One region of the Glutamicibacter sp. HZAU genome, then DNA from elsewhere that is predicted to be linked to it. Evidence: riboswitches for the same ligand, from Rfam matches in the RefSeq annotation. Region 1 holds a riboswitch; each other region holds the start of a gene.
The links. Region 1 has a riboswitch for S-adenosylmethionine ahead of EKH49_RS10055 (methionine ABC transporter ATP-binding protein). Riboswitches for the same ligand answer to the same signal wherever they lie in the genome.
Positions count from the first base shown of each region.

Region 2: linked by a shared signal. The riboswitch ahead of EKH49_RS03715 (bifunctional o-acetylhomoserine/o-acetylserine sulfhydrylase) and the one ahead of EKH49_RS10055 (methionine ABC transporter ATP-binding protein) in region 1 are both predicted to bind S-adenosylmethionine.
Region 3: linked by a shared signal. The riboswitch ahead of EKH49_RS02815 (aminotransferase class I/II-fold pyridoxal phosphate-dependent enzyme) and the one ahead of EKH49_RS10055 (methionine ABC transporter ATP-binding protein) in region 1 are both predicted to bind S-adenosylmethionine.
Region 4: linked by a shared signal. The riboswitch ahead of EKH49_RS00780 (OsmC family protein) and the one ahead of EKH49_RS10055 (methionine ABC transporter ATP-binding protein) in region 1 are both predicted to bind S-adenosylmethionine.

Region 1 is NZ_SCKZ01000006.1:69,890-74,338, reverse strand. Features, by position in the region: gene ggt (gamma-glutamyltransferase) at 1-331, opposite strand, end outside; gene EKH49_RS10060 (SDR family oxidoreductase) at 548-1,411, opposite strand; SAM riboswitch class I at 1,718-1,809, shown strand; gene EKH49_RS10055 (methionine ABC transporter ATP-binding protein) at 1,904-2,923, shown strand; gene EKH49_RS10050 (methionine ABC transporter permease) at 2,920-3,615, shown strand; gene EKH49_RS10045 (MetQ/NlpA family ABC transporter substrate-binding protein) at 3,645-4,449, shown strand, end outside.
Region 2 is NZ_SCKZ01000002.1:244,797-249,245, reverse strand. Features, by position in the region: gene metX (homoserine O-acetyltransferase MetX) at 1-227, opposite strand, end outside; gene EKH49_RS03715 (bifunctional o-acetylhomoserine/o-acetylserine sulfhydrylase) at 230-1,573, opposite strand; SAM riboswitch class IV at 1,666-1,785, opposite strand; gene EKH49_RS03710 (VOC family protein) at 1,958-2,602, shown strand; gene EKH49_RS03705 (CPBP family intramembrane glutamic endopeptidase) at 2,700-3,482, opposite strand; gene EKH49_RS03700 (phosphotransferase family protein) at 3,579-4,424, shown strand.
Region 3 is NZ_SCKZ01000002.1:40,330-44,778, forward strand. Features, by position in the region: gene EKH49_RS02800 (methionine synthase) at 1-152, opposite strand, end outside; gene EKH49_RS02805 (putative oxygenase MesX) at 184-1,176, opposite strand; gene EKH49_RS02810 (LysR family transcriptional regulator) at 1,298-2,239, shown strand; SAM riboswitch class I at 2,459-2,549, shown strand; gene EKH49_RS02815 (aminotransferase class I/II-fold pyridoxal phosphate-dependent enzyme) at 2,611-3,924, shown strand; gene EKH49_RS02820 (cystathionine gamma-synthase) at 3,921-4,449, shown strand, end outside.
Region 4 is NZ_SCKZ01000001.1:166,739-171,187, reverse strand. Features, by position in the region: gene EKH49_RS00790 (SDR family oxidoreductase) at 1-212, shown strand, start outside; gene EKH49_RS00785 (L-idonate 5-dehydrogenase) at 202-1,257, shown strand; gene EKH49_RS00780 (OsmC family protein) at 1,335-1,886, opposite strand; SAM riboswitch class IV at 1,918-2,039, opposite strand; gene EKH49_RS00775 (DEAD/DEAH box helicase) at 2,180-4,449, shown strand, end outside.

The DNA of each region.
Region 1 (4,449 bases):
GACCATCGATCGTGCTGACCTTTCCCGACTGTGCATCGTAGTAGAGGAAGTATCCGCCACCGCCAATGCCTGCGCTGTAGGGTTCGGTGACGCCCAGCGCCGCCGCGGTGGCCACAGCCGCATCCACGGCGTTGCCTCCCTTGCGCAGGACTTCGATGCCGGCGGCGGTGGCCTCCGGGTCCACCGAAGACACCGCGCCTCCGGTTCCGATGGCCGTCGGGACTTTTTCGGTGTGGCGTGGATCCGCGCTCGCCGGGACAGCCGAGAAAGCTCCCAGGCCCAAGGCGATGGCTGCAGCGCAGGCAACTGGCCTCAAACGTGCTCGTGGCATACTCTGATCTCCTCTTCAGGTGGGGATGAAGTATGCGCAAATTTACGGGAGCGGGCTCTCCCAGCGAGCTTGTGACACGCAGCACAATCTATCTGGGCGTTAAAATTCCTCCTTGTCGCGCGAATATTCGCGGTTATGAAGCTTAAATGCTGCAGGGCATGCACCGCGGCAACGACTGCCGCGAGTGCCTGCCCGCTGGACCCTCGATGATCGGTGCTACTTGTCCAGGTTGTCCTTGATGACCTTGCCCAAGGACGCTGGAGCGCGGCCGATCAGCTTGGCCAGATCACCGGTGCTGACCTCCAGTGCTCCTTCGCGAATGCGCACGTCGGTATCGACGAGGATGTGCGCGAAGGGTCCTGGGACTCCGGCATCAGCGTAGATCTTTTCCAGCTGCTCGGGATCCACTTCCTGATAGGCGACGTCCTGGCCAGCGGCGGCGCCGACAGCGCCAGCAAGCTGGTTGAGGGTGAATGGCTTGTCGCTGCCCAACTCGTAGATCTTGCCGTTCTGCTCTTCATCGGACAGCAGCACCGCGGCGGCTGCCTCCGCGAAATCGGCCCGGGCGGCAGCGCTGATCTTGCCCTCGCCCGCGGCACCGAGGATTACGCCGCTATTGAGGTAGCCCATGAGCTGGTCGGTGTAGTTCTCGATGTACCAGCCGTTGCGCAGCAGCACGTACCCGATGCCGGATCCGGCCAGCAATCGCTCGGTGGCGATGTGCTCCTCGGCGAGCTCCATGCCGCCGGTCATCGCGTTGGCAATGGACGTGTAGGCGATCAGCGAGACGTCCACCTGCTTGGCGGCGTTGATGATGTTCTCATGCTGGGCAACGCGCTGGCCCACTTCGCTGGAGGAGATCAGCAGCAGCTTGTCGACGCCTTCAAGCGCAGAAACCAGATCTGGCTGGACGTTGTAATCGGCAACGCGGGTTTCCAAGCCCTTGCCTGCCAGCGGGGCCAGCTTTTCCTCCGAACGGCCGATGGCCACCAGCTGCGCGGGATCGGCCCCGCGCTCCAGCAGTGCATCGATGACGAGTTTTCCCAGCTGTCCGGTGGCTCCGGTCACGGCAATCTTCATGGCATTCCTTTCCAAGGCATTCGGTGATTCCAACCGTAGGCCAGCAGCGCGTATTCCCGATGCCGGGCCGGGGCACCAATTGCCGGCGGTTGCCGGAGAAGGCCCCCGGCTGAGCGCAAATCCGCCGGAGCACTTCCGACTTGGAAGGTCATATGAACGGCAATGAGACGAATCATGACGCCGAAGATGACGCCGACGGCCCGCAGTGCCGGATCGGAAATGACGTGATGTCGCAGTGTTGCGCAACTCTTGGCTCTGTTCGGACAGGGAACGCAGACTGGGAACACCTGGCCGCCAAGGCCGGGCAACCCATCCAGAGCGACCGAGAGACCTGGCTCGTTGACGTCGCAGCAACCACCCGAACCGCGGGACGGTGCTACCGCCAGGACCGATGGAGCAGTGGCTGCCACCGGGCCACGCCTGGCTACGAGCCGGCTCAACCTCGGCCCAAGGCAGTCCTTCACGGTGCAACAGCCAAGGAGCACGCAGCACATGATCGAGATCAAGGATCTGCACAAGCACTATGACACCGCGCAGGGGCGCATCGAAGTGCTCAAGGGGATCGACCTGTCGGTGCCGGAAGGCTCGATCACGGCAGTGGTCGGCCCTTCCGGGGCCGGCAAATCGACCCTGTCCCATTGCATCTCGCTGCTGGAGAAGCCCAGCAGCGGGCAGATCCTCGTTGACGGCAAGGATCTCGGTGCGCTCTCTGGCAGGGCGCTGCGCGCTGAACGCCGCGCCATCGGCACGATCTTCCAGAACTCGGCCCTGCTGAGCCGGCTGAGCGTCGCCGAGAACGTGGCACTTCCGCTGCGGAACCTCGGGGTGGTCCACCACGAAATGCAACAGCGGGTGGCCCAGCTCCTGGACCGGGTCGGGCTGCTGGAGAAGGCGGACGCCTATCCCGGGCAGCTCTCCGGCGGCCAGCGGCAACGCGTCGGCATCGCCCGGGCCCTGGCCCTGCGGCCGCGGCTGCTGCTCTCCGACGAAGCCACCTCGGGCCTGGATCCCGAATCCACGCACCAGGTGCTGGGGCTGCTGGATTCGCTGCGCAGCGACCTGGGCCTGTCCATCATCCTGATCACCCATGAGATGGATGTGGTGCGGCATGTGGCCGACGAGGTCGCCCAGCTGGCCGGCGGGCGCATTGCCGAGCACGGAGCCCTGCATGAGCTGGTGGCCTCGCCTGGCTCGGCGACCGGGGAGAAGCTGCTGCCGCTGCGGTCCGAGGAACTGCCGGCAGGCTTCGACTATGCCGTGACGGTGGCCTACCGCAAGGACCGGGTCGATCCCGGCTGGATCTCCCGTCTGGGCATCGAGCACGGGATCGCGGTGGCCCTGCTTGGCGGCGCCGTCGAGGCGCACCATGAGGGGACCTTGGGCCGAGTGCGCTTGGGCGTGCGGGGCGCGACCCCTCAGGACCTGCTCCGGTTGCTGGACGGGTGGGGCCTGCAGGCCGACCCGGGCAGCCTGGCCCGCAACAATCACGAATTGGTGGAGGCCAACGCATGAGAATCCCATTTGAAAGCGCAGCCGTGGGCACCGACACTCCATGGCAGCAATTGCCCGCGTTGATGCTGCCGGCCTACGGCCAGACCTGGGCCATGGTCGGAATCGTCATGGCCCTGGTCATCAGCCTCGGAGGGCTGATGGGCATCGCGCTGTACAACACCGATCGGCAGGGGCTCTTCCCGCGGGCGCGCTTGCATGCGGTGCTCAGCTGGATTGCCAACATGGGGCGCTCCCTGCCGTTCCTGGTGCTGATGGCAGCGATCATCCCCTTCACCAAATGGGTCACCGGCACCACCATCGGCATTGCCGCGGCCGCCGTGCCCATGACCATTGCCGGCATCCCGTTCTTCGCCCGGCTGGTGCAGAACGCGCTGAACGACCTGCCGAGGCACAACCTGGCCGTAGGGCTGGTCACCGGCGGTTCGGCCGCGCAGATCATCGGCACCACGCAGATCCGCGAGGCGCTGCCGGCCCTGGCTTCGGCCATCACGCTGAACACCATCTCGATGATCGAGTATTCGGCCATCGCCGGGACCATTGGAGCCGGGGGCATCGGCTATCTCGCCGTGACCTACGGCTACCAGCGCTTCGACATGAACGTCATGCTGGCGACCATCGTGGTGCTGATCCTGACCGTGCAAATTGTCCAATTCCTCGGCGACCGCATCGCCCGCGCCCTGGCGCGTCCCTGAACACCATCGACGAACGAACGAGCGAGACCATGACTACACCGCACACCGGGCACGACCACGGCTTCACGCTGCGCAAGAACCGCAATGCCCTTCCCTGGACCATCGCCGCCCTCGCGGCCGTGGCCGCCCTCATCCTCGGCGTGCTGCTGGGCCAGCAGCGCTCCGCCCCTGCCGCCGCCTCGGCCGCCGGAAGCCAGACGAAGTTCACGGTCCACTTCGAACCGGCCATGGCCGGGGAGGAGAAGATCCTGGATTTCGTGGCGCGCCAGATCGCGCCTGACTACGGCATCGAAATCGAGAAGGTCGGGCTGCAGGATCCGATCCAGGCCAACCAGGCGGTGGCCAGCGGCCAATTCGATGCCACCATTTTCGAGCACCAGTGGTACATGGAGCAGTCCGCCGAGGCTGCCGGAGTCGAGCTGGAACCCACGGTGGAGCTCTTCCAGTGGGGTTTCGGGCTCTACTCGAACCATTACGAATCGGTCGAGGACATCCCGCGCGGCGCCTCGCTGCTGCTGCCCAACGACGTGGCCAACCAGGGCCAGGCGCTGTGGCTGCTGCAACGCGAGGGCCTGCTCGGCCTGGACCCGGACATCGAACCGCGCACCGCGAAGATCTCCGATGTGGTTGATAACCCCCGGGGCTTCGAGCTCAAGGAAGCCGACCTGCTGGCGATGCCGCGCATGCTTGACGACGTCGGCGTGGCGATCGGCTACGTCTCCCAGTTCGATGCGGGCAAGGTCGACCGCGACCAGGGGATCTTGTTCCCCGAGCCGCCCAAGACCTTTGCCTCCCGCCTGATCATGGGCGCGGAGTATGCCAAGAGCGCCGATG
Region 2 (4,449 bases), on a different contig from region 1:
CCTTGCGCGACGTGGGCGTCACCGGTGAGTGCATGCATCACCAGCACCGCGTTGGAGCCATCAGCTGCTAGCTTCCCCCACGTCTCGTAGGCCAGCACCACGTCGGGAAGGTATCCACCGAATTCAAAGTGGTACTCCCCCACGGAACTACGGCGCAAAATGCCGTCTTGTCCGCCAGCGAGCTCTTCGGCGCGCAGAGTATCTTCAGTAGTCACAATGGATGGCATGCCTAGAGGGTTTCCTGCAATTCCTTGTTTTCAAGGGCCGCAACAGCTTCGAAGCCCAGCTCAAGATCGGCCAGGATGTCCTTGATGTTTTCCAGCCCGACGCTCAGCCGCACCAGTCCCGGGCTCACACCGGCGGCAATCTGCTCCGCTTCGGAGAGCTGGGCGTGGGTGGTGGAGGCCGGATGGATGACCAGCGAGCGCACGTCGCCGATGTTCGCGACGTTGGAGTGCAAGACCAGTGCGTCCACGAAAGCCTGTCCGGCTTCCGCGCCGCCCTCCAGCTCGAAGGCGATGATCGAGCCAGCACCGTGATCGCTGTACTTCTGCGCGCGCTCATGCCACGGAGAGGACTGCAGGCCGGCGTAGGCGACCTTCTGCACTTCCTCGCGGGCTTCGAGCCAGTTGGCAACTTCCACTGCGTTCTGGCCGTGGCGCTCAATGCGCAGCGACAGGGTTTCCAGACCCTGGGCGATCAAGAACGCGTTGAACGGCGCCACTGATGAACCCAGATCGCGCAGCAGCTGCACGCGTGCCTTGAGGATGTAGGCCAGATTCGCGCCGAGGATGCCGTTGACGCCCAGGTCGCGGGCGAAGACCAGGCCGTTGTAGGACTCGTCCGGGGTGTTGAATCCCGGGAAGCGTTCGGCGTCCTTGGCGAAGTCGAAGTTGCCCGAGTCCACGATGACCCCGGCGATGGCATTGCCGTGGCCGCCAAGGAACTTGGTGGCCGAATGGATCACGATATCGGCGCCCCACTCGATAGGGCGGATCAGGTATGGCGTGGCCAGGGTGTTGTCCACCAGCAGCGGCACGCCGGCTTCGTGGGCGATCTCCGAGATGCCCTCGATATCCAGCACGTCCTGCCGAGGATTGGAGATGCTTTCGCCGAAGAAGGCCTTGGTGTTCGGGCGCACCGCGGCACGCCATTCGTCCAGGTTGTCCGGGTCGGAGACGAAGCTGACTTCGATGCCCAAGCGCTTGAGCGTGTGCTTGAGCAGGTTCTGGGTTCCGCCGTACAGGCTCGGGCTGGCTACCAGATGGTCGCCGGCTTCGGCCAGGTTCAGGATGGCGAAGGTGGTGGCTGCCTGTCCCGAGGACAGCAGCAGCGCGCCAACGCCGCCTTCCAGATCAGCGATGCGGGTTTCCACGGCGTCGGTGGTCGGGTTGCCGATACGGGTGTAGATCGGTTCCAGTTCCTGCAACGCGAAACGGGCAGCGGCACTCTCGGCGCTCGGGAAGACAAAGGAAGTGGTTTGGAAAATCGGGAGAGCTCGCGCTCCGGTCGTCGGATCCGGGGTCTGGCCGGAATGGATCTGACGGGTTTCAAATGACCAGTTGTTGCTCATGGTTTCCTCCAAATAGCGTTTCATGACTATGGGGGTACGCCGCTGAAAAGACACCGACAGGAAGCACCGTATCGAAACGACTTCCAGGGGGTAACCCGCGCTTGTCCTTGATGCCTTGTGCATTCAAGGGCCAGGTCTTCACCCGGGGCACCCCACCGCGGTTGGAGGGTTGCCGCCCAGTAAGCCGGGGCTTGTTACTGAGACTCATGACCTGCTATCAGTTTGCCCGAAAACCGAAGATCTTTGCAACGCAGTGGACCGGCATTGGACTCAATCGGTCATATTTCGCGAATTCCGCAGATTTTCCGCAGAGTATTCGATAACATCAGCGCACTTAGGGGAGCCTAAGTAGAGACTCGCATCACATGTTGCCATGATGGGCACATGATGAGGCTAGATCACGTAAGTTATGCTTGCGGCCCAGACGGGCTGCTGCCAACCGCTGAAAGAATCTCCGAGTCCCTGGGACTGGAATTCGTCAAGGGCGGCGTGCATCCACGATTCGGAACACGCAATGTCATCTTCCCGCTCAAGCATGGCCAGTACCTGGAAGTGGTTGAAGTCCTGAACCACCCGGCCAGCGACAAGGCTCCCTTCGGCCAGGCCGTGCGCGCCCGCTCGGAGCTCGGCGGCGGATGGATGGGATGGTGCGTCTCGGTGGAGGATCTATCCAGTGCCGAAGACCGCTTGGGCCGCAAGTCCGTGCCGGGGAACCGCAAGTTCCCGGATGGCCGCGAACTTACCTGGCAGCAAATCGGCATCAAGGGCCTGATCGCTGATCCGCAGGTCCCGTACCTGATTTCCTGGGATGAAGACTCCGAGCCGTTGCATCCGTCCAAGGCGCTGGAGCCTGTCGGCGAGATCAGCCAGATCTCCATCGCCGGCTCACGCGATCGGGTGCTGGATTGGCTGGGCCAGCCGCAGAACGTCAATTTGGGCGCCGTCACCATGCAATATGAAGCGCCGAATGGCACTCCGGGCATCATGTCGGTAACCTTTGAAACCGAGTCCGGCACCGTGGTGCTGTAGGAAACTCGGAAACGAACGCAGGTAGGCGGGGACAATGGCGTCCCCACCTACCTTTTTCGTTAATGGCGTTTCAGTCGCTGGCGCAGGCCTTCGGGCACTACTGGCCGATTCCGATGGCAGGCCCAATCAGCGCGTAGCCGACGAAGCCGATAGCATCGAGCAGGAAGTGCGCGATGACCAGCGGCATCACCCGGCCGTACTTCTGGTACACCCAGCCGAAGACGATGCCCATGAGCATATTGCCGATCATCGGCCCCACGCCCTGGTAGAGGTGGTAGCTGCCGCGGAGCACTGCAGAACCGATAATGGTGCTCCACAATCCCAGCTTCAGCTTCTTGGCATAGGTGAACAGGAAGCCGAGCATCAGCACTTCTTCGAGCACTGCATGGCGTACAGCCGACAGCAGCAGCACGGGGACGCTCCACCAATAATCACCGAGATTGGCTGCTGACAGTGCTGTGGTGACGCCCAGTGCCCGTCCGGCAGCATAGACGCCCAGCGTCCCCACGCCCATGGCCAGGAACAGCCCCGCCCCGAGCATCGTGTCCTTGCCCGGACGTCGCATGTCGAAGCCGATGTCACGGATGGTTCGGCCGGTCGTGCGCTTCATCAGGTAGAGTGCCAGCACCACGGGTACCAGCGCGAAGATAATGTCCAGAAGCTGGTAGGTGAAATCAAAGAACTCGCGTGTGCTCAGCGGGTTGTTCAGCGATGTCGTCTGATCACGCAACGGTGCCCTGGTGACTTTATCCGCAAAGCTCAGCAGCGAGTAGACCGCGCTCTGCCCCAAGGACAGGGCGAGAACCAAAATGATCTCGAACCTGAGGGTTCTGCGGGTTGCCGTCTGCTCAATTTGTTCAGCGTTCACGTTCTCGATCATAGGCTGATCTGGCTGTGCGCGTACTGAGTAGCCACGTGGCAAACCTGCGATAGCCTGAAGGTGAGACCACCAGCGAGCTGAACGAGAAGGGTACGAATGAGTCGTCCTGCCACCAGTGGAGAACTGCAAATCGCCCGCCAGCTCTGCCCCGATCTTTCGTGGGAAGATGCGGCCGTGAATGAAGGCGGACAATTCCACAAGGTGGTCATTGGCAATCCGCAGGCGGTGATTCGCATGGCGCGCACGCCAGCGGCGACCGAACAGATGCCGCGAACCGTCGAGCTGCTGTCTTTGCTGGAAAGCCAGCTCAACTATCAGATCCCGGTGGCGGTCTCCGAGATCCTGCATGTCGACGGGCTCAGCTCAGTTGCCATGTCCTTCATCCCCGGAAGCGCGCATGAGCCTCATTACGGGGATCCAAAGGTGCTGGGCCAGCTGGTGAAGGAATTGGCCGAGGTACCGCTGGAACAGATCAGCGCTCATCTGGCCAAACCGTTTTCATTCCGTGGCGAATGGACCCAAGCCCGGCAGCAGCAATGCTTCGATGCGCTGCCCGAGGAACTTCGAGCTCCTGCAACCGCACTTTGGGATCAGCTCGATATTCTGGCGCAGGTTCCAGCGGGACTGGTGCATGGTGATTTGGCTGGCCACAACATGCACTGGATTGACGAGAAGTTGATTGGCATCTTGGATTGGGACCTCGCAGCAGCGTGGGACCCTGCCTTGAACACCGCGTACCTGAGCCTGTGGCATGGTTTGGAAATGGTGGATTTGATTGCTCCCAACTCTGAGGAAGCGCACCGGGCCAAAATCTGGTTGGGTCTCATGAGCCTTGAACGGTTATCGGATGCGCTCTCGCGCTCGGACAACCCGAAGATGGGCAAGCTCATGCGCAAGATTGGTCCGCGCATCCTCACTGCAGCGCAATCAATCAATGGATAGGAAGCAATTTGGCCTGACCCGCCGA
Region 3 (4,449 bases), on a different contig from region 1:
TCCAGCACTGCGGAGCGCATCGCGTCCTGCTTGCCCTCGGTCAGCGCCGCCCCTTCCAACTTCCACGGAGACCACAACGTCTCGGTTTCAGAAAGCCAGGAAGGCTTGGGCAGGGAGCCGACGATAGAGGTGGCAAGCAGGGAATTGGTCATAACTGGTCCTTTGGATTCTGAAGATAATTGATTAGGCGGCGGGGACTGCGCAGTTGGAGGCCCAGGTTTCGAGCAGCTCGCGGTGCGGGGCGATGAAGTGCTCCTCGGTGAACTTGCCCTGGATCTTGCCCAGCTGGGTGCGTTCCTCGCGATCATAGGAAATGCGAGTTGGCGAAAAGTCCTGCGCTCCGAGGCTCGGCCGGTAGATCGCCGGAGCCGGTGAATTCGCGTTATAGATCTCCGGACGGTAGATCTTCTGGAAGGTTTCCATGGTGCTGATCAGGCTGATCAGCTGCAGGTCGGTGTAGTCGGCCAGCAGGTCGCCACGGAAGTAGAAGGCCAGCGGAGCGACGGATCCTTCAGGCATGAAGTAGCGCACGCGCAGCCCCATCTTCGCGAAGTAGGCATCGGTCAGCGAGTATTCGTCCTGGCGGTACTCCCAGCCCAGCACTGGGTGGCGATTACCGTTGCGGCGGTAAATCTTGGAAGTGGAGACGCTGATGCAGATGACCGGCAACTGCTCGAAGCGCTCGCGGTACGCTGCGGAATTCAGGAAATGCTCGAAAAGCCTGCCGTGAAGCTCTCCGAAATCCTTAGGTGGCACCGGCTTGCCATCGGAGTCGATGGCCTGCGGCAGCACAACGCTGAAGTCGTAGTCGCGCACATAGGATGAGAAATTGTTGCCGATGATGCCGGGGCTGCGCACACCGGTTTTGCGGTCCAGGATGCTGGTGTCCAGCATCTCCAGCAACGGGAAGTCCTGCGCGCCCTGTTCCGAGTCGAAGTGCACGTTGGCGGAGATGATTTCAAGATCCAGTGCATAGCGCTCGCCGTCGGGATTGTCCCAGTGAGCCAGAGAATTGAAGCGCCGATTGATCATCGTCAGGGCATTGCGCAAATTCTGCTGGCAGTGCTCTCCGCGGGCCAGATTGGCGAAGTTCGTGGTGAGGCGCGAGTCCGCCGACGGGGTGTAGTTTTCGTTGAATTCTGTGCTCGAAATGCTGAAGGTCAATGCGTCTGCCATGGCGGCCAATCTGTTGGTCAGCGGCCGGAAGCGGCCGGAAGAAGGTCGATGCGTCAATCATGCATGGCATTTTTGATATCAGGTAACTCTGTCTAACTATGGATTAATATAGACTCAAACTATGGTTCAGGGAACGAGCGGTCTGACACTGCAACAATTGCGCTACTTCACCGCGGTCGCGGCCGAGGGTTCCATCTCGGCTGCCGCCGACCTTTTGTACGTCGCCCAGCCAAGCATGTCCGCGGCAATGAAGGAGCTAGAGGCACGGGTGGGGCGCACGTTGCTCATCCGCTCGGCCCGGGGTATCACGCTCACCAGCGACGGCGCCGAATTCCTCGGCTACGCCCGGCAGGTGCTGGAGCAGGTGGAGCTGCTGGAGCACCGCTATCTCGGCCGTCCGTCGGCCCGCCGCCTGCTGGGCGTCTCCACCCAGCACTACTCCTTCGCGGTGGATGCCTTCGTGCGGATGGTCCAGGCCAGCGGCGCCGACGAGTACGAATTCTCGCTGCGCGAGACCCGCACCGAGCAGATCATCGAGGACGTTCGCACGCTGCGCAGCGAAATCGGGATCCTCTACCTCAACGACTTCAACCGCAAGGTCATCGAGAAGCTGCTGCGCGAATCCCGGCTCGTGTTCCACCCGCTCTTCCGCTCCCAACCGCACATCTTCGTCGCCCGGAGCAACCCGCTGGCCTCCCGCACCCTGGTGTCCCTCGAAGACCTCGAAGACCTGCCGCGGCTGACCTTCGACCAAGGTGCGAACAACTCCTTCTACTTCGCCGAGGAGATCCTCTCCACCCGCTCCAGCCAGCGTGAAATCCAGGTCTCGGACCGCGCCACCATCTTCAACCTGATGATCGGTCTGGGCGGGTACACCATCTCCACCGGCATCATCAGCGACGAGCTGGATCCGTCCATCGTCTCCATCCCGCTGGATGTCGAAGAGCGCATCGATGTCGGCTGGATCGACCACGCAGCGATCCCGCTGACCGAGCAGGCCCGGCGCTACCTGGACGAGGTGCGCGCGGTGGTTGCTGGATTCGGAGTCGAAGTCCTGGGCTGAGCGTCATCTCCGGTCATTGAAGTTTGGTGCTTTGTCATGTGCGAGTCCGAAATCCTTTGGATTTCAAGGATTCTTTCCTCATCGGCGCGTCATATAAGGGTTTCGGCCCTCATGTCATCATGACAATTCGGCGACATATGAAGCGCGGCGGCCTTCTGTGAAGCGCAGCGATTCGGGCCGCTTGCCCGGTTCGCGGCCGATGCCCAACCATGGAAGAACAAACCATCAAGAGCGGCTGAGAGATCTGGCTCGACGACGCCGCAGCAACCACCGGGAAACCGAAAGGTGCTACCGCCAGAAACGATGGAGCAGTTCCGGACCCGTGGCTTCGGTGTCCGGTGCACTCCCTCGCAGAGAATCGAGGAGGAGCAATGAGCCAGGAAACCGACGCGGTGCACGCAGGGTACCGCCCGAGCGGAGAGTTCCGCCCGATGCTGCCGCCACTTCACAATTCCGCGGCCTACCAATTCGCATCGCATGCCGAAGCGGTGGAGAAGTTCGCACTTCGCCAGGCGGGCTTCACCTACTCCCGTACCGGCAACCCGACCGTGTCCATCCTCGAGCAGCGCGTCGCAGCCCTGGAAGGCGGAGCCCACGCGGTGGCCACCGCCACCGGGCAGGCCGCTGTGGCCCTGTCCCTGCTGGCCCTGACCCAGGGGCCCAAGCACATTGTGGCTTCCTCCTCGCTGTACGGAGGCACCGTGGACCTGTTCACCGACACCTTCGCCGACTTCGGCATCCGGATCAGCTTTGTCGACCAAGCCGATCCGGCCGCCTGGGCCGCGGCCATCGAGGAGGACACCCGGGCGTTCTTCCTTGAGTCGGTCTCCAACCCGCTGTGCACCGTGGCCGACATCCCGGCCATCGCGGCCATCGCGCACGAGCGCAACATCCCGGTGGTAGTCGACAACACCTTGGCCACCCCGCTGAACGTGCGCCCGCTGGAACTCGGTGCGGACATCGTGGTGCACTCGGCCACCAAGGGATTGGCCGGGCACGGCTCGGTGCTCGGCGGGGTAGTGGTGGATTCGGGAACTTTCGACTTCTCCGATCCGCTGCGCTGGCCGCAGATCGCCGCACCGCGCGAGCGGCTGAATGGCACTTCGCTGCTTGAACGCCACGGGCCGGCGGCCTATGCGATGCTGGTTCGTTCCAAGTTCCTGCACGATCTGGGCCCGACCCTCGCCCCGGCCAGCGCCCAGGGCATCCTTGCAGGCATCGAGACCCTGCCGGTGCGCGCGGCCCACGTGCAGCGCAGCGTCGCCCGGCTGATCGACGCGCTTGCCGAGTATCCGGGCATTGCCGCCATCCACCACCCCGCGCTGTCCGAGCACCCCAGCCACGAGCTGGCCCGGACGCTGGCGCCGAAGGGCACCGGCTGCGTGCTGGCCATCGAGCTGGCCCACCCATCCCTGGTTTCCCCGGTCATCGACGGGCTCAAACTGATCAGCCTGGCCGCGAATGTCGGCGATACCCGCACCATGGTCGCCCACCCGGCCACCATGACGCACTGCCGGCTCTCCGAAGCGCAGCTGGCAGCCGCCGGGCTGAACACCTCGACCCTGCGCCTGTCGGTGGGACTGGAAGACCCGGCCGACCTGCTGGCGGATATCACCCAGTCGCTGGATCGTGCTCTGGCCGCAACCCGGGCCACCGCCGACACCAAGGAAGTGAGCTTCGCATGAGCGGCTTCAACACCCTGGCCGTGCACGCCGGCCAGCACAAGGACCCGCACACCGGTGCGGTGATCCCGCCGATCTACCAGACCAGCACCTTCATCCAGGACGGCATCAACGTGCTGCGCGCCGGGCACGAGTACTCGCGCGGCTCCAACCCGACCCGCAACGGCTTCGAATCCCAGCTCGCCGCGCTGGAAGGCGGGGCCGCCGGCTTCTCCTTCGCCTCGGGCATCGCGGCCGAAGACGCGCTGCTGCGCGCAGTGCTTGAGCCGGGCGACCACATCGTGCTGGGGGCCGACGGCTACGGCGGCACCAACCGGCTGATCTCCAAGCTGCACGGCAAATGGGGGATCAGCTCCTCGGCGGTGGACATCACCAACCTGGATGCGGTGCGCGCCGCGCTGCGCCCGAACACCGCGCTGCTCTGGGTGGAGACCCCGTCCAACCCGCTGCTGGGCATCGCCGACCTGGCCGGCTGGGCCGCCATCGCCGCCGAGCACGGCGCCCTGCTGGTCGTGGACAACACCTTCG
Region 4 (4,449 bases), on a different contig from region 1:
GCATCGCACCGGGCTATATCCACACCGAAATGACGCAGAATCTGGTGGATGACGAGAAATTCAACTCCTGGATCCTGGGCCGCACCCCGGCTGGCCGTTGGGGAACCGTCGAGGACCTAGCGGGCCCAGCAGTGTGGTTGGCCTCGGGTGGATCGAACTACGTGAACGGGCAAACCATTTTCATCGACGGAGGCATGAGCGTTGTCGTCTAGCGCCCTGTCCAACAGGACCTTGGCCGTCGTGGCGCACGCGGCCGGGGACCTGCGCATCGAGCAGATCGAGCTGCCAGCACCGGCAGCAAATGAGGCACGCGTAGCCATCGCCTACGGAGGCATCTGCGGATCGGACCTGCACTACTGGAGCCACGGAGCCGCTGGGGAATCCATCCTCAAGGCCCCGATGGTTCTGGGGCACGAGATCGTCGGCACCGTCATCCAGGCTGCCGCCGACGGCAGCGGTCCGCCAGCCGGAACCAAAGTTGCGGTGCACCCTGCAACACCAGGGGAGACCGGGGAACCTTATCCGGAGGCCTGCCCGAACCTTTCACCGGGATGCACCTACCTGGGCTCGGCTGCCCGCTACCCGCATACCGAGGGCGCCTTTGCGCGCGAGGTGAATCTGCCCTCCCGGATGCTTCGCGAACTGCCTGCCGGACTGTCGCTGCGCGACGCTGCGCTGGCCGAGCCAGCCGCAGTGGCCTGGCACGCGGTATCGCGAGCCGGCGAGGTTGCCGCCAAGAAGGCGTTGGTCATTGGCGCTGGCCCGATCGGAGCGCTGGCCGTGGCCGTGCTCAAGCGTGCCGGAGCCGAGGAAATCATCGCGGTGGACATGCACGATAAGCCGCTGGAAATTGCCAAGGAACTGGGTGCCACATCCACCTTGCGTGCCGATGACCAGGAGGCGATTGCCAAGGTGAACGCCGATGTGGTGATCGAGGCCAGCGGCAATTACCGCGGATTGGCCTCGGCGGTGCGCGGTGCTGTGCGCGGCGGGCGCGTGGTCATGGTCGGGTTGCTGCCTTCGGGAGAGCAACCTGCACTGATTTCCCTGGCGATTACCCGCGAGCTGGAACTTGCCGGGTCTTTCCGCTTCAACGGCGAAATCGACCAAGTGCTTGCTGCCCTGGCCGATGGCTCATTGCAGATTTCCGCGGCGGTAACCCACGAATTCCCGGTGGCCGAGGGCCTCGAAGCCTTTGAAACAGCCAAGAATTCTTCGAAGTCCGGCAAGGTCTTGCTGAACTTCCTCGGGAAGTAGCCCGCCTTTACCGCAAGTGCGCCGCCGCAGCCCCGAAGCCAGGGCCCGCGGCGGCTACTTGTTTGGTTTAGCGGACGTTAATTGGCCGCTGCAATGCTCACCGCGGTACGCACCGGTACCGGGTTGGCGAACAGATCCAGTACCGGGCAGTGGGCATCCACTGCCTGGCGCAGTTCTTCATAGCGTTCGGCCGATTCCGGGCCGGCGATCTGGATGTCCAGTTCCACCGACGAGAAGCCCGGGCGGATGGACTTGTCAATGCCGAGGAGGCCACGGACATCGAGGTGGCCATTGGCCTGGATCTTCACGTCGTCCACCTGGATGCCAAGGTTTTGGGCATACAAGCGGTAGACCACAACCTGGCAGGAGATCAGCGCGCCGAGCGCATATTCCACCGGGCTGGCGGCCACGTCGTTGCCACCCAGGGCAGCTGGCTCGTCGACCTGGAAAGTGTGCTTCCCGGAGACAATGTTGCTGGCTACCGAATCGAAACCCTCGCCCTGAACGGTAAAGGTCAATTTGGCGCTTTGCGGGGCCGCCGAGATGCGTTCGCCCCAGCCCTTGCCTGCTTCCTGCAGGCGCTGTGCGCGGTCTTCGGATACGGTCAGGGTAGATGCTGCATTAGACATGAGGAATTAATCCCCTTTCTGGCGCAAGGGGCGCCATCGCTTACGCACCTTGGCGTTCAAGATGCGTCGAATCTTCACCTGGGGCACCCCGCACAATGACGCAGGAGGGTTGCCGTCCACTCAGCCAGGGCTCAAAGAGCGGAACTCGTGATTCTGTGGTTCTTTTCTATCGGCTGCGGTGCCAGCGCGTAAAGGGCAGGGGTAACTTTTCGTCATCGGGCAACTTGTCTGGCTGCTCGCTAAGATGGAATCGAGCTCTCGGGCACCCACTGCACGAACAATGAACGGCGAGTATGGAATTCCAGCTGACACTTTCTGCGGCCCAGACCTTGGTGACCGAATCCGAATACAACCTGGGCCAGTTCCTCTGCGATTCCGGAAAAGTGGAGATCGTCCACCGGGACATGAAGCCGGGATATACCCGCATTTCGGCAATGGTGCTGCGCGAATCGGTGATGGCCGAGCTGCAAATCAACCGCGGCAATATCAGCTTCACCAGCTTCTGCAGCAAGCATCCGGGCGTTCAATCCTGCGAGGATGTCGCCGCCTTGCTCATTGAGGTCACCACCGAAGAGGACCAGGGCTTCTTCGTCTCCGACTCCGGGGTGGACCCTTTCGCATGGAAACGCAACAGCAAGCCGCAGTGGGAACGGACCCTTGACCGTCTGCTTCCAGCAATTCCAGATGAGCAACTGATTGACGAGGAACCGCTGGGATTGATCCTGAAAGTGGTCAGCGAACCCCGTTACGGAGGCGAGGACGCGCTGACCTTGCAGGCGCGGCCGGCCCGCCGGGGCACCAAGAGCCCCTGGGTCCAGACTGGAGTCAGCTGGCGCAACGTCGCCTTCGATGAGCGCTTCTCCAAGAAGCAGCGCCGAGCGGTCGTTGAACTGGACCGGCTGCGTGAACGCGTGGAACAGAACACCTACCGGCATTCGTGGGATCCCAAGGACTGGATCTCGCTGATGGATCTGCCTGGCCAGGACCTGCTGGATGCCTTCGAGGCCCTGCGCGACGCCGGAGTGCAGATCGTCAACGGCGGTTCCGCTGCCAAGCTCCCGGTGGAATTCAGTGCGCAACCAGCCATGGCCCACGTGGATGTGCGCCGCACTGAGCAGGGCCTGCGCATGGAAGGCAAGCTGCGCGGCCCGCACGAAGAGCACCACCACCTCCTGCCGATCGGCACGCCGCCGACCCTGCTGGCCTACGCCTCCAGCCCGTTGCCCAAAGCGAAGGAACTCGGCTTCGCGCAGTTCGCAGAACCGGTCAGAAAGGAACTGGCGGCATTCATCGAATCCGGTGCGCACATCATCCCGGATGGAGCCATCGAGCTATTCGAGCGGCAGCACCTGGACCGGCTGCGCTTAATGGCGCCGCTGAAGAGCGAAGATGGAAGCTACCGCATCCCGGTTCCCGCGCGCCCCAGCCTCAAGCTGTCCTTGGAGAGCATCCAAACCCCGCTGACCGTGCGCTATTCCTGGGAGTACTCCACCAAGGGGCCTCGCCAGCAGGCAGTGGAACGGGAAATTGCCGCTTCGGTGCAGGACAAGCTCGGCGAGCTGGGTTCGCTGGGGCAGCTGACCTCATCAGGGATTTTCCCTCCGAAGGAATTCAGCACCTCTGAATCCATCGACTTCCTGGTCCACGCACTGCCGCTGCTGGAAGAGCATCCCGATGTCATTATCGAGGAGCAGAATCGGCTGCCGAAATATCGGATCAGCGATGCCCCCGCGACTGTCAGCGTCGAAGCGGGTGAAAGCACGGGGGACTGGTTCGACCTGTCAGTGGAAGTGCTACTCGGCGAGATCAAGGTGCCGTTCGCGCTGCTGCTCGAAGCACTGACCAAGCAAGATGAATACCTCATCCTCGATGACCTGACGGTGATCCCGATTGATGGTGCGGACTTTGCCCAGCTGCGCCAGCTGATCACCGAAGCAGGGGAGCTGGGCACGGTGCAGGGCGATACGATTCGCATCCACAAGTTGAGCATCGACTGGTGGCAGGAACTGGTGGATCTGGGAATTATCGAAGCCCAGCACAACCAGTGGCTGCAGACCATGAAGGCATTGCAAAGCGGCGAAGAGATGAAGCCTGTTGAGCTCTCGGATACCTTCAATGCGCAGTTGCGCCCCTACCAGAGCCACGGCCTGTCCTGGCTGGACTTCTTGCGCACCCACGGCCTGGGCGGAGTCCTCGCCGACGACATGGGTCTGGGCAAAACCGTCCAGCTGCTGGCCTGCCTGGAGCAGGCACGCGTTGAAGATCCCAGCCAGAAGTTCCTGGTGCTTGCCCCTACTTCGGTGGTGGGCAACTGGATCAATGAGGCTCAGCGTTTTGCCCCGCAGATGAGCGTCACTGGCATTACCTCTACGGCAAAGAAGAGCGGGCAGGATTTGGCTGCGCAGATCGGTGATGCGCAGCTGGTGGTGACCAGCTATACGATCTTCCGCTTGGCCTATGAGGATTTCGAGGCTGCCGGTTTCAACGTGATGATCATGGACGAGGCCCAGCAGCTGAAGAACCACGCGTCCAAGGGCTACAAGCAGGCCCGGCAGCTGCCGGT